DNA from 2 places in the Jeotgalicoccus saudimassiliensis genome. Region 1 is predicted to be linked to the other one. Evidence: riboswitches for the same ligand, from Rfam matches in the RefSeq annotation. Region 1 holds a riboswitch; the other holds the start of a gene.
What was found. Region 1 has a riboswitch for lysine ahead of RZ44_RS01275 (Na+/H+ antiporter NhaC family protein). Riboswitches for the same ligand answer to the same signal wherever they lie in the genome.

Region 1 (7,661 bases):
ATCCGGTGCAGAATCATTCAGCGTAATTGTACCGCCCTCTGTCAGCGTATCACGAAAACTGTCCGTGCCGATTAAATACACGGACGGTGCATCAAACTCCGCTTCGAGATACGTTTTCATCGCTTGAGCTGACGTATAAATATGATTTTCTGTCGTCGTAAATCCCATACTCACAAACTTCCCGAGAATTTCCGACGGACGTCTCGTCGCATTATTCGTTAAAAATAAGTACGGAATACCGGCCGTGTTCAGCCGGTCAATAAAATCGACGGCACCGTCGATAACAGCATCGCCGTTAAACATCGTGCCGTCGAGATCTATTAAATATCCTTTATACATCCGACTCTCCGCTGAATGCAGTGACCGCCTGCGGGTCATTTTTATAAAAATGTTCGATGCTCGCTTTAAAGTTTTTATACGCACTGATGTTTTTCTTAAACTCCGCACGCATTGCTTCATGTTTGATTGATTGGTAGTTTCTTGTCAGCTCTTTTCTCCAGACGAACGTGCTTTTAAATTTTTCGGCATCTTCTGCATCGATTACTTTTTCCTGTGCGAGAATATCCATAACATCCTGATAGTTTCCCGGGTCTCTTAATATAAATGCATCGATAATCATATTGCCGACATCCACAGTCGCTTCAATGAGCATATGACATGCTCTTTCGAGCGCGAGTTCATTGCCGGTATCAATAGTTTCAGCCAGTCCCTCAATATAGTCGAGACGCGTGTTTAAAAGGTTTTTATCTACAAAATACATTTCTACACCCCATCATTATTATTCACTCTTATCATATCATAAACAAAAAAGACCGTGTCCTAAGACCCGGCCTCTTCATTAACTTCTTCAGTTGGTTCCGGAACAGACTTTTCAGCCTGTTCTTTTAATTCCTGTTTCGAAACTTTTCTTAAGATAAAGTACGCACAGCCGAAGTTGCAGTATTCATTTAAATACTCTTCGATCGCATTAACCCGTTTATCCGGCTCAACTTTGCGTTTTGAATTTTTATAAAATCCGGCAAGCCTCAGTTTTTCATAACCGACATCGCCGACAATATAATCATACTTATTCAGCAGTTCACTGTACTTTTCAATAAACACTTTTTCATCAAATGCATCGCGGTAATTTTCCACGAGCTCAAAGTTCATATGATCAATTGTAATCACAGAAGCACACCCTTTAATCAGACTGATACTTCTATAATATCACAATAATTACCATTATGCGTTCTGTTTAGCGACCGGACGGTAGATAAATTTAACGATCACAAACACGATTAACAGTCCTCCGAGTACTCCGAGCAGACCGTACATAACACTCGTTGTCAGACCGAGAATAACGAAACCGGCAAGTGCGATTAATGCACTGATTACCGAGTACGGCAGCTGCGTCATAACGTGAACGATGTGGTCACTGCCGGAACCTGTCGATGACAGAATCGTCGAATCGGAAATCGGTGAACAGTGGTCCCCGAATACCGCTCCTGCAAGTACAGCTGCGACAGTCGGCAGTAACAGCTCCGTTTCACCAAGTGAAATAATGATTTCACCCGCTACCGGAATAAGAATACCGAATGAACCCCAGCTCGTTCCTGTTGCCATTGCCATAATACATGCAACGATAAAAATAACAGCCGGCAGCAGCGCAACAGAAAGACTTGAATTCTCAACCATTGTACCGAGCAGTTCTCCTGTACCAAGTTCACTGATCAGTCCGCCGATCATCCATGCGAATGTTAATACCAGCATCGCCGGGAACATCGCAAGGAAACCTGTTTTGATTCCAAGCAGAATGTGTCTGCCGCTGAAATCATTATCATTTTTCGTATGTTTGAAGTAGTAGACAAGCGTCAGGACAAGGCCGACAATTCCACCAATTAACAGCGCATGTGTAATCAGCGTGTTTTCCATGACTGTGAAGACGCTCCAGTCCCCGCCTTCCATTGCGCCTGTAATGTACATTGCAACTATAACAGTCAGTGCGAGAGCAACAATCGGCACGATTAATGCACTTGCACCCGATCCTTCATGAACCGGCAGGTCTTCATCCTGCTCAGCAAACTCCGGAACTTTGTCACGCAGAACACCTTCGTTAATCGCTAAATCTTCCTGTTTTCTCATCGGACCGATATCGAATTTAAAGATAATAACGATAAACATCATAACGACTGCTGCGATGACATAGAAGTTCATCGGTACCATATACATAAAACTCTGGAATGGTGAAATGTGCGTCATGCCGGCACCGATTAACAGCGGTGCTGTCAGACCCATAATTCCCGCACCCCAGCTGGATACCGGCGCCATTACTGCAACCGGTGATGCTGTCGTATCGACAAGATAAGCGAGTTTTGCTCTTGAAATATTATATTTGTCAGTAATCGGCTTTGCCACCTGACCGACAATTAATGCACTGAAATAGTCATCGATAAACACGATAATCCCGAGCAGTCCCGTTACGAGACCTGCACCGCGGCGGGATTTAACTTTAGTCAGTGCCCAGTTTGTGAATGCACGCGCACCGCCTGACATATTCATAAATGCCGTCATAATCCCAAGAAGTGTTAAGAATATTAATATGTATGCATTCCACGTGTTCAGACCGCCGTCTTCAATAAAGATTGCCAGAAATGAATCGATAATCAGTGTGAAAAATTCACCGAACCGGCCATTCGCAATGACAAATGCCGATGTAATAATTCCTGCCCCTAAACTGATTCCCACTTTTCTCGTAATAATGACGAGCAGCAGCGTAAGCAGCGGCGGGATTAAAGGCATGTATTCCCAATTTAAAAATGCTTCCATGTTTCTTCCTCCTAGTTTTTTTCAATAAAAAAAATCACAAATACGCTAACAGTGCACGCATTTATGATTTACCTATTAAATGTAGCGCATCATGTTACTGACAGTGCCCAGCCTGTTAAACTGAACCCCAGAATATATACCTGCCGGTATCATTCTTCGGCACTTTCCCCTTTTAAGTATCTTTTAAACGCATGCCTGCTAAAATACTTTACTCTTGAAAAGTGCAACCTCTACTTTTATTTATTCAATTGTTATTCATTATAGCATATCCATACCGGAAATGACTACAGTTCATCGAGATAGTTTTTAACAATGTCCCGGAGAAGGTCCGGCATAATATAGTCTTTTTTCGAGTATCTGAACTGCGGAAATATTCTGCCGAACGTATACATATCAAGTGTTCCAAGCTTATACTTCTTCTGGTCTTCGATCAGTTTTCCGCCGATATAATACTCCCTTTCCGACTGGATATACTGAATATTATTCGTGACAAAACAACCGAAAATATCGCCGCGGAACCCGAGTCCCCGGACAATTTCATCTTTATACTCGTGCCGGGCGGCCTGGGTAAAAATCTCTTTCATCTCGCGTCCGGTCAACTCTATCTGCACAGCGTTAATTGCATGCGGCAGCACTTTATGAAGTGAATACTCAGTCAGCTCTCCGCCGTCAAACGGGCTCGCAATCAGACCGGTATGAATCAGACCGGCATCACTGTCTGTAAAATCTTTCAGAATGTAGGCAAGCAGCGAACTGAATTTCCCCGCCGAATACAATCTCCGGTCGATCGGCAGCGCATCTTCTTTTATGACCGTATTTTTAAGTATCGCCTTGCCTTTATTGTAATAATCATTCTCCACCTGTGATAAAATGTCGGATTCAATCAGTGCGGCTTTCTTCCCGACGAGTGACCGGCCGTCGAATTCGAGCGTCACTTCACCGATATATTCACCGTATCTGCCTGCTGCAGCCAGCAGTACACCGTTCACCCGGTCACCATGTTCGAAATGATGATGCGTATGGGATGACAGTATTAAATCGATTTCAGGAAATTTGTTCGCCAGCGTTTCATCATCGTACATGCCGAGATGGCTCATCATTACAACCGCATCCACCTGAGGCTTTAATTCGTGCAGGTATTTTTCAATCCAGTCAAAAGCATCCGCCACTTCCCAGTCGAGCGCCAGGTAAAACGGGGTGAATTCAACCGTCGCAGCAATAAAGCCAATATTCACGCCGTTGATTTCCTTAATCGTATACGGTTTAAAATAAGGCTCCCCGGAACCGACTTCGCGAAGGTTCGCACAGATCACATCAAAGTCCGCTTCGTCATATAAATGTTTCAGCTGCTCTTTTGTAAGGGTAATGCCTTCGTTATTGCCAAGCGTTGCCACATCACATGTTGCATCGTTTAACAAATCGATATTACCTTTTCCGAGTGTCGCTTCTGTATATGGATGCGAACGGTCCACATGGTCGCCGATATCCACATAGAACATATTATCTATGTACTGGCGTCTTTTATTTTTAATGAAGCTCGTAAACTTCATATAGTTATGTAATGCACTGTGTATATCATTCGTGTGATAAATTTTCACTTCCATACGAGCACTCCTTAAAGAATTGTTTGTAAGATTAAATACACACCCAGCATAAACAGAACGGTGCGGAGTATAACAACCAGGCCGTCCGAACTGAAGCGCTGGTTAATTTTCACACCGATATTCGCTCCGATTACAGCTGCCGGAACGAGCATCAGTATATACATGTACACGACGTTATTCTGCAGCACGTGACCGAAGGCTGACGACACACCGGAGAAAAAGACCATCATCATGCTCGTACCGATGGCAATAGTCGGCGGCATACGGAATACCATCAACATTAACGGCGTCATCAGAACACCCCCGCCAATACCGAACAGGCCGGTAACAAAGCCGACCATAAACGTAATTACAATACCGAGATAAGGTGGGAAACCGTAATGATACACATTTCCCATGTTATCGCGGTGAGGTTTTAAATATTTTGGATTCTGGAATACTTTCATCGGCTTAATTTTATTTCTCACTACAAGAAGAATACTGATAAAAATTAAAAACATACCGAAATAGAGGTTAAAACTGTCCACGGTAAACAAACTGCTGGCGTATGATCCGGCGAATGCCCCCGGCATCAGACCAATCAGAAACAGTATGCCGTTTTCCCTGTCCACCTGCTTGTTCCGGGCATAGGAAATCATTGCGCTCATGCCGGTAAAAATAAGCAGCATGCTCGACGTACCGACAGCTGTCTGCGGCGTGATGGCCGGCAGAAGCCCGAGTGTCAGCCCGAAGAACATCAATGCGGGAACGACAATAACACCCCCGCCGATACCGACGAGCGAGCCCAGTACAGAAGATAGAAAACCAATCAGTATTAGCACGATAAATTCCATGAACCTCAGCCCCTTAGAAAAGTTTCAGCTGCTTTGGCGCAAGTCCGCTGTATTCGATATTAAGCATGCTGATTAACTGTTTTGCATTGCCAGCCGCGTGACCCCCTGAGTTATTGTTAAAGACGATATAGATATCTTTCGTTTTATGCTGTAATATGCCGATCTGTTTTTGTAACCACTCGAGTTCCTGTCTGTTATAATCATATAAATAACGGACATCCCGCCACTCTTCGGACGTTCTGTTCTGCTGTGTCCAGCCGTGAACATTACGGCCGTGCAGCCGGATAAACGCAGTATTATCGGTGATCCGGTTAACGAACGGTACCGAACCGATACCGGCCTGCGGTTCATCACAAATACTGTGAATGACGCCGCTGTCGTGAAGAAACGACAATGTATCTTCTTTATATTCGTCGCTGAACCACGTCTGATTGCGGAACTCGACCGCCACTTTGAACGGTTTCAAAAGCTCCGTTGCAAATTTTACATAGCGGATATTTTTACTGGTGCAGTCAAGCCACGGCGGGAACTGCAAAAGTACAAATGCAAGCTTGTTTCTCTCATACATAGGCAACAGCATCTCTTTATATGCATCGAAGACATCACGTATGGAATCATAATGTTCCCTGTAGTCGCTGTGCCCTGTCATAAACTGATGGGCCTTGACTGCGAACTTAAACGTGTCAGGTGTCTGATCGCACCATTTTTCTATTGTTGACTGGCGCTGTACTGCATAGTATGTTGAATCAAGTTCAACGATTGGAAAATGCGAAGCGTATGTAATTAATTTATCTTTTTTATTTGAAAGTTCGGTGTACAGCGAGTCGTGGTCGCCCCACCCTGTCAGTCCTATATAAATCATTAAATCACCTTACTTCATTTTAGCACATTTACATTGGAGGATATGAATGATGGAGATTATTGAGTTTAAAAATGTCAGTCACCGGGATATACTGCATAACATTTCCGGTTATTTCCGTGAAAATAAAATCACGACATTTATCGGTCCGAGCGGCGCCGGGAAAACAACATGCCTGAAACATATTAACGGTCTCCTGTCTCCCGCTTCCGGCGATGTATTTTACCGCGGAGAAAACATCAACGACGCCGATATCGTGAAACTCAGAAAGAAAGCCGGCATGGCATTTCAAAGTGCACCGATGCTTTCCGGTACTGTTTACGATAATTTAAATCTGCCGCTTAAAATATTTAACAAAGAACTGGAACAAGACCGTGCCATTGAACTGCTCGGTATGGTCGAACTCGACGGGAGTTTTCTCGAACGTAAAGTCAGTACGCTCTCCGGCGGTGAAAAAAGCCGTATTGCCTTAGCCCGGACGTTTGTGTCAAAACCGGAAGTGCTGCTGCTGGATGAAATTACATCGAGCCTCGACTATACACTTGTCCGGGAAATTGAACGTCTTGTCCAAAAACTGCAGCAGGAACATAACCTCACGGTTATCTGGATTACACACGACCTCGCACAGGCCGAACGCGTCAGTGATGATATATGGTTCTTACACCGCGGCGAACTGCTGCTGCAGGGCCCGATTGACACACTGTACAGTTCGGATAATACAATTATACAGCAATTTTTAAGGGGGGAACGCTGATGGGTTTTCAGGAACTGCTGCTCTCCGGCATTTTTGTTATTATTCCACTCGTCATTGCCGTCGTACTGAAGCTCGGTCTGACTAAAGATATTGTCATAGCTTCCGTCCGTTCCATCATACAGTTGCTGATTGTCGGTATGATACTGACACTTGTATTCGACAGCAGCAGCAGTATTTATATGATATTAATGATTATCGTCATGATTGCTGCTGCGAGCCAGAATGTTATTCAAAAAGGGACGCGCATTCCCGGCATTAAATGGATTATTATTTTAACGCTGACGGCTGTTGAAGTGGTTTCCATGGTGATAATGCTGTTGACCGGTATTCTGGACTTTGTCCCTGAACAGATTATTCCGATCAGCGGAATGATTATCGGCAACTGTATGGTTCTTTCACTCCTGTTCGTCAGTAAATTTACCGATGAACTTGAAAACAGCGAAGAAATGATTGAATTGATTCTGTCGTTCGGCGGTGAACCGAAAGATGCTGTTGCCCGGAGCTTAAAATCAGCAATACAGACGAGTATGATTCCGACGATAGAGTCCCAGAAAACAATTGGGCTGGTCCAGCTGCCAGGAATGATGAGCGGTCTCATCATCGGCGGTGCCGCACCGATGGAAGCGGTCATATATCAGCTCTTAATTCTGTTTCTTCTGCTGACAAGCGCGACTGTCGCTTCTGTCATGATCGGTTATTTATCTTATCCCAAACTGTTTAACAGCCGTCTGCAGTATACGGGGTTAAAAAATGAGTAAAGGCAGGACTGCTATGAGAAATTCTCTTCATATTAAAGGATTAATTTT
Region 2 (7,661 bases), 660 kb from region 1:
CTGCGGCCAAACTTCTTTCATGCGCGGCAGATCGATCCACGGGATTAAAATTTCTCGGGGTGAACCGATGTCGAGATAAGCACCGTCACGGTTGACTTCGCTGACTTCAGCGTAGCCGAATTTCGTCGCGGTAATGCTCGGCAGTTTCGGTGTGGCGAATAATTCACCTGAACGGTTCGGGTAAATAAAGACTAAAATATCATCATCGATGTCGTAATCTTTGTCCCCTTCAAGTTCTGATGCGTTCATGCGGATGTACTTTTCGTCTTCTGAAACGAGTGTGTAAGTGGACCCTTCTTTTTTGATCACTTTTAAAAATTGTGTAGTACCTGAAAGTTTTGTCATATAGACTCCTCATTTATATTTGTTTCTATTGTGTATTATTCATATATCAGTTAATGTTTAATATTGTGGTTTTTATCACGTTAAGCATACAGATGAACATACTGGTATATAAATAATACCATAAATATGGTATTATCGCTTATGAATGTAAACTAAAAAACGTAGAGTTTTATATAAAGGAGAATGCACATGCTGCAGGTAAGCAACGTGAGTCTGCGATTTGGAGACAGAAAATTATTTGAAGATGTAAATATTAAATTCACACCGGGGAACTGTTACGGTTTAATCGGTGCAAACGGTGCCGGGAAATCGACTTTCCTTAAAGTGCTGACAGGTGAAGTTGACTCGGAAGGCCACGTAACGCTTGGTGACGACGAGCGCATGGCGTTCCTGCGCCAGGACCACTTCGGCTACGAAGATACGCGCGTCCTTGACGTAGTGTTAATGGGCCACGAAAAACTATGGTCTATTATGAATGAAAAGAACGAAATCTACATGAAGCCGGATTTCTCCGACGAAGACGGCATCAGAGCGGCGGAACTTGAAGGCGAATACGGCGAAATGGGCGGCTGGACTGCTGAAAGTGACGCTGAAACACTTCTTCACGGTCTTGGCGTACCGCACGAATTAGTCGATAAAACGATGGCGGAAATCGACAACACTGCAAAAGTTAAAGTGCTTCTGGCACAAAGCCTGTTCGGTAATCCCGACGTACTTCTGCTGGATGAGCCGACAAACGGTCTCGACATTGAAGCGGTACAGTGGCTTGAAGAATTCCTGATCAACTTTGAAAACACAGTCATCGTCGTATCGCACGACAGACACTTCCTGAACAACGTATGTACGCACATTGCGGACCTCGACTTCGGTAAGATTCAGGTGTACGTGGGTAACTACGACTTCTGGTACCAGTCAAGCCAGATGGCATTACAGATGGCTCAGGACCAGAACAAGAAAAAAGAAGAAAAGATTAAAGAGCTTAAAGACTTCGTTGCACGTTTCAGTGCCAACGCTTCGAAATCAAAACAGGCAACGAGCCGTAAGAAGATGCTTGAAAAAATTGAACTGGATGACATCAAACCGTCATCACGCCGATATCCTTTCGTCGGCTTCACTGCCGAAAGAGAAATCGGTAACGAACTCATTACAGTAAGAGATCTTACTCATACAATTGACGGTGAAACTGTACTCGACAACCTGTCGTTCACTTTATCTCCAAATGATAAAGTTATCGTAACAGGCGGTTCTGAATTACAGCGCACTACCCTCCTCCGCATTCTTGCAGGAGAAGTGACACCGGACTCAGGTCAGGTTAACTGGGGTGTAACAACGTCACAGAGCTATTTCCCGAAAGATAACTCGGAGTTCTTTGAAGGCGTTGATTTAAGTCTTGTTGAATGGCTGCGCCAGTACGCCCCGCCTGAGGAACAGACTGAAACGTTCCTCCGAGGATTCCTCGGACGCATGCTGTTCAGCGGTGAAGAAGCGAAGAAGAAAGCAAGCGTATTATCCGGTGGAGAAAAAGTCCGTGCAATGCTGAGCAAGATGATGCTGTCACAGGCGAACGTGCTTATTTTGGATGAGCCGACGAACCACCTTGACTTAGAGAGTATTACTGCGGTAAACGACGGCCTTAAGAAATTCAAAGGGTCAATTCTTTTCACTTCACATGACCTTGAGTTCATTAATACAATTTCAAACACGGTGCTTGATTTAAGCGACAACAAGGCGCTTGTGAAGGAAATCGGCTACGAAGATTACCTGATTGAAAAAGGTATTATAAAGAAATAGGAATTATCTGTTTACTTTGAATACTTTGTTATGTATAATGACAATCAACATCAAAAACTGAATAGAACGGATGAGGCGCATCAATCATTAGTACTTATATACTTAACTTCTGCAAAGTGTATATAACGAAAGGGTGAGATGCCGAAATGGCCGGTGGTCAGCAGACACCGGCTTTTGGATCCAGTGGTTAAGAGCTGTGGATTTGTCATTATTTGAAAGAATAATGGAGGGCATCGCTTGTATATAAATTAAAGACAAGTCCGGTACCCGGGCTTGTTTTTTTATTTAACTGTAAGAGACTAACTATTCAGAATAAACTATCCAGGAGGCTGTATTTTTATGAAACTCGCAATTGTCGGTGCAACAGGTGTCGTCGGTACAAAAATGATTGAAATGGTGGAACAGTATAAGATTCCATTTGATGAACTGGTACTCTTCTCTTCGAAACGCTCAAGCGGTTCAGAACTGAAAGTAAACGGTGAAGTGTACACGGTGCAGGAATTAACCGAAGACAGAACGAAAGACGGATTTGATTATGTAATTATGAGTGCCGGCGGTTCGACGAGTGAAAAGTTCGCCCCGCTCTTTGAGGCACAGGGTTCGATTGTTATCGACAATTCAAGTTTCTGGAGAATGCATGACGATATCGATTTAATCGTTCCGGAAATTAACACACCGTCGTTAAACCGTAAAATCATCGCCAACCCGAACTGCTCGACGATCCAGTCGGTCATCGCACTGAAGCCGTTATATGACGCATTCGGAGTAAAACGCGTGAACTATACGACGTATCAGTCGGTATCCGGTTCAGGCGCTGGCGGCATCAGAGACCTTGAGGAAGGTGCAAAAGGCGCTGAGCCGACGACGTATCCGAAGCCGATCTACAACAACGTCATTCCGCAGATCGACGTATTTTTAGACGACGGCTACACGAAAGAAGAAGTCAAAATGATTAACGAAACGAAAAAAATTCTCGGAGATGATGCAATCGACGTGACTGCGACGTGTGTCAGAGTCCCTGTGATTTCAAGCCACAGCGTACAGATGAACGTGACGCTTAATAAAGAAACGACGGAAGAGGAAGTCCGTAATTCATTTAAGGACATCCCCCACATCGTCTTAATGGATGACCCGGCAAACGGCGTTTATCCTACTCCGTTTGAAGCGACGGACGAGAACGAAATTTACGTCGGCCGTATCCGTAAGGATCCGACGATGGACAACACATTCCACGTATGGTGTGTCGGAGATAACATTCTTAAAGGTGCAGCGCAGAATACAGTGCAGATTTTAAAAGCATTACTCGAAAACAAATAAGATAAATAAGGAGACAGATATATATGAGTCCGATTTTTGAAGGTGTCGGCGTGGCAATGACCACTCCGTTCAGAAACAATACAGTTGATTACGATGCGTTCAGAAGCCATATCGAATACCTTATTGAGAACAATGTACAGAGTATTATCGTCAACGGCACAACCGGCGAATCCCCTACTTTATCGGCGGAAGAAATTAAAGAACTGCTCCGGGTCGGTGTGGAAACTGCAGCAGGCCGCGTGCCTGTTATTGCAGGGACCGGCACCAACTCAACACAGCAGTCGATCGACCTGTCGGTCTTTGCGGAGGAAACAGGCGCTGACGGCGTAATGCTCATTACGCCCTACTACAACAAGAGCAACCAGCGCGGTTTAATTGCGCACTTCACAGCGATTGCCGACAGTATTAATATTCCGGTTATTTTATACAACGTGCCTGCACGTACCGGCATGTCGATTGAGCCTGAGACTGTACTTGAACTCAGCCGCCATAAAAATATAACGGCGATGAAAGATGCAGTGGGCGATTTAAACTATACAATCAATGTTTTAAACCTTATCGATTCTGAATTTTCACTCTACAGCGGCAACGACGACAACTTAACAGACTTTACCGCACTCGGCGGCAAAGGATTAATTTCAGTCGTCGGCAACGTCATCCCGGGTGAGATGCAGGAAGTATACGAAAGAATTAAATCAGGCGACGCGACAGCAAGACAGCGATTTGCCACTTTAATGCCGGTTATTAACGCCGTGCAGATCGATGTGAACCCGATCCCGGTTAAAGCATTAACGGCTGAACTCGGCTTCGGCAACTACGAACTCCGTCTGCCGCTCTTACCGCTCGAGGAAACGACAAGACAGACGATCGTCGATACGTTTAACGAATTCAAAAAAGGCGTGAGAGTATGAGAATACTCCTAATCGGCTACGGGACGATGAATCAGATTGTCGCCCGTCTTGCAGCACAGGCCGGACACGAAATTGCAGGTGTAATCTCGTCCGGTGAGACTGACTACCCCGTATTTCAAAACATCGACGATGCAGATGCGGACGTTGCAATCGACTTCTCGAATCCCGAACGCATCCTGCCTTTACTCGAACAGGATTTCAAAACACCGCTCGTTGTCGCAACGACGGGACAAAAAGAAGACATTGTTGCCGCGCTTAAAGAGCGCTCGGGCTCGGCCCCGGTATTTTTCAGTGCCAATATGAGCTACGGTGTGCACGTGTTAAACAACCTGCTTAAAGAAGCACTTAACCAGCTCGCGGATTTTGATCTGGAATTCGTTGAACGCCACCACAACAAAAAAGTGGACGCACCGAGCGGTACGCTCGTTAAACTCCTTGATACGGCTTTAGAGTCGCGTGACGGCAGCTATCCGGTCTACGACCGGTCACAGGCCAATCATCAGCGCGGCACCGGCGAAATCGGTGTCAGCGCAATACGCGGCGGTACGATTGTCGGTGAGCACGAAGCGATTTTCGCGGGGCTCGATGAAGTAATAGAACTGAAGCACATTGCACAGTCGAAAGACATTTTCGCAAACGGTGCAATTAAGGCAGCAGAAAGTCTTATAAACAAAGAAAACGGATTTTACGACTATAACAACATATTTTAAGGAGTTTTTACACAATGGAAAAATTTACAGCAGAAGAGATCATTCAGTACATTTCAGATGCGGAGAAAGCGACACCGCTGAAAATTTATATTAACGGGAACTTTGAAGGCGTCGAATTCGATGCGTCATTTAAAGTATTCGGTACGGCGGATTCGAAAACAGTTTTCGCAGATGCACGCGACTGGCAGCAGTTTTATCCTTCTATAGAAGATAAAGTAACGGATATCGTCATCGAACAGGACCGCCGCAACTCGGCCATTCCTTTAATGGATTTAACGAATACGAAAGCGCGTATCGAGCCGGGTGCGTTCATCCGTGAACATGCAGTCATCGGTGACGGCGCGGTCGTAATGATGGGCGCATCCATTAACATCGGTGCGATTGTCGGCGAAGGCACGATGATCGACATGAACGCGGTGCTCGGCGGCCGTGCAACGACAGGTAAAAACGTCCACGTCGGTGCCGGTGCGGTACTTGCAGGTGTCATTGAACCGCCGAGTGCCTCTCCTGTTATGATTGAAGATGATGTATTAATCGGTGCGAATGCTGTAATTTTAGAAGGTGTCACTGTCGGTAAAGGTGCAATTGTCGCAGCAGGTGCCATCGTAACTGAAGACGTTCCGGCAGGTACAGTTGTCGCGGGCACACCGGCACGTGTCATTAAGCAGGCAAGCGAAGTGACAGGTTCGAAAAAAGAAATCGTACAGGCGTTAAGAAAGCTGAATGATTAATGTCTGACGTTTATCATGATGAGCTTAAGTTCGTCACAGAACACCGGAGATATCTGCACCGGTATCCGGAATTAAGTCTCGAAGAATTTAAAACGACTGAATATATTATTGATGTTCTTGAACAACTCGGCATCTCGTATTATAAGGTGCTCGATACGGGTGTCATCGCATATCTTAACGGAAACAGCGAAACGACACTCGGCTTCCGGGCCGATATCGATGCACTGCCTGTGCATGAACAGAATGATGTGGAATATAAAAGCAGCGTGGATAACGTCATGCACGCATGCGGACACGACGGGCATACGACTGCCCTTCTTTTATTTGCACAGCGTGCGAAAGCACTTTTTGACAAAGGTGAACTGAAACACAACTGTGTATTCATTTTTCAGCCGAGCGAAGAATCGAATGCCGGTGCGAACCTGTTAATTAACGCATGGGACAACCGTCCCGGTTTAGATGCGATTTTCGGGGTGCATTTAATGCCCGATGAAGATGAAGGTCTCGTATTATACAGAGACGATGAACTGACGGCGAGCGCCACGGAATACCATTTTACAGTTAAAGGTGCGAGCGCACACGTCGCGCAGAAACATCAGGGCGTGTCGGCGCTTGAGACGATTTTAAAAATTGCATCGGAAGTCGGCAATATCCAGCAGTTCCATCTGGACGGCCTGAACCGGAACATTATTCATATGGGACAGATTCACAGCGGCGAAGCCGTTAACACAGTGCCTGCCAATGCTGGATTGAGCGGTACGATCCGCACGTATGAAGCGTCGGACCTTGCAGTGATTAAGGCGCAACTGACAAAAATAAAAGAAGCTGCGGAATTGCTGTACGGTGCGTCGGTGGAACTTCATTACACCGAAGGCTACCCTGCAGTAAAAAATGACGGTGCACTGCGTAAAACTGCAGAAACAGCGATTACGGCAGCAGGTTTACGGGGTATAGAAAAAGATAAACCCTACCTTTTCGGGGAAGATTTCAGCTTCTACAGCAATATCGCAAAAACGTATTTTGTATTTATGGGATCGCGCAACACTGAAAAAGGTTTTGCATCGAGCCTTCATACTGATACGTTCAACTTTGATGAGCGCGTGCTGATTAAAGTGGCGGATTATTACGAAGCATTGTTAAACAACTATTAATTAGCGAGGAGAATGTTAAATGGGCGGAACATTTCAGATTGATGAGGCGCAGTTTATAAAGCAGGCAGAACAGTTTCAGCTCGCGGGCCGGACGATTGCCGTCGTTAAAAATAATGCGTACAACTACGGACTCGAGTTCGCAGTAAAGGCATTTGCCATTTCAGGCATCCGCGAATTTGCGACGACATCTGTCGATGATGCGGTTAAAATCAGGCAGATGTGCGGTCCGAATGCGGACATTATTTTAATGAACCCGACGACTGACTTTAAACGTGCGCGCATGTTTAATCTCGATGTGACCCTGCCCTCTCCCGGCTATTACGATACATATAAAGAAGAACTCAAAGGGCTTAATATTCATATCGAATACGCAGGACTGTTCAACCGCTCGGGACTGAGCGATATCGATGAGCTCGGGTATATTCTGGATGATCTGAAAGCTCGTAATGCATCGCTGAATTTCCGGGGACTATGGACGCATTTCGGCTACTCCGATGCGTTTGACGGCATTTATGAGACCGAGCGCGCGAACTGGCTGGAGTTTGTCCGGGACGTGAAGGCGCTCGGTGTCGAACCGGAAATGATTCACGCACAAAACAGCGCAAGCTACGTGAGGGACGGTATTTTTGACGGCCATTCACACGTCCGTCTTGGGATCGGCCTGTACGGCTCGAAACCGTATGCGGATCTTGACGATAAAGACTT

Region 2: another riboswitch for lysine. It lies ahead of RZ44_RS04440 (aspartate-semialdehyde dehydrogenase); the one in region 1 lies ahead of RZ44_RS01275 (Na+/H+ antiporter NhaC family protein).

Annotation. Positions count from the first base shown of each region.
Region 1 is NZ_CCSE01000001.1:250,327-257,987, reverse strand. Features, by position in the region: gene RZ44_RS01290 (TIGR01457 family HAD-type hydrolase) at 1-339, opposite strand, end outside; gene RZ44_RS01285 (DUF86 domain-containing protein) at 332-760, opposite strand; gene RZ44_RS01280 (YutD family protein) at 820-1,167, opposite strand; gene RZ44_RS01275 (Na+/H+ antiporter NhaC family protein) at 1,222-2,805, opposite strand; lysine riboswitch at 2,880-3,046, opposite strand; gene RZ44_RS01270 (bifunctional metallophosphatase/5'-nucleotidase) at 3,090-4,409, opposite strand; gene RZ44_RS01265 (sulfite exporter TauE/SafE family protein) at 4,421-5,242, opposite strand; gene RZ44_RS01260 (DUF72 domain-containing protein) at 5,256-6,104, opposite strand; gene RZ44_RS01255 (ABC transporter ATP-binding protein) at 6,151-6,855, shown strand; gene RZ44_RS01250 (ABC transporter permease) at 6,855-7,613, shown strand; gene RZ44_RS01245 (DMT family transporter) at 7,606-7,661, shown strand, end outside.
Region 2 is NZ_CCSE01000001.1:908,153-915,813, reverse strand. Features, by position in the region: gene RZ44_RS04450 (CvfB family protein) at 1-345, opposite strand, end outside; gene RZ44_RS04445 (ABC-F family ATP-binding cassette domain-containing protein) at 535-2,136, shown strand; lysine riboswitch at 2,199-2,378, shown strand; gene RZ44_RS04440 (aspartate-semialdehyde dehydrogenase) at 2,476-3,453, shown strand; gene dapA (4-hydroxy-tetrahydrodipicolinate synthase) at 3,477-4,364, shown strand; gene dapB (4-hydroxy-tetrahydrodipicolinate reductase) at 4,361-5,074, shown strand; gene dapD (2,3,4,5-tetrahydropyridine-2,6-dicarboxylate N-acetyltransferase) at 5,089-5,805, shown strand; gene RZ44_RS04420 (M20 metallopeptidase family protein) at 5,805-6,956, shown strand; gene RZ44_RS04415 (alanine racemase) at 6,976-7,661, shown strand, end outside.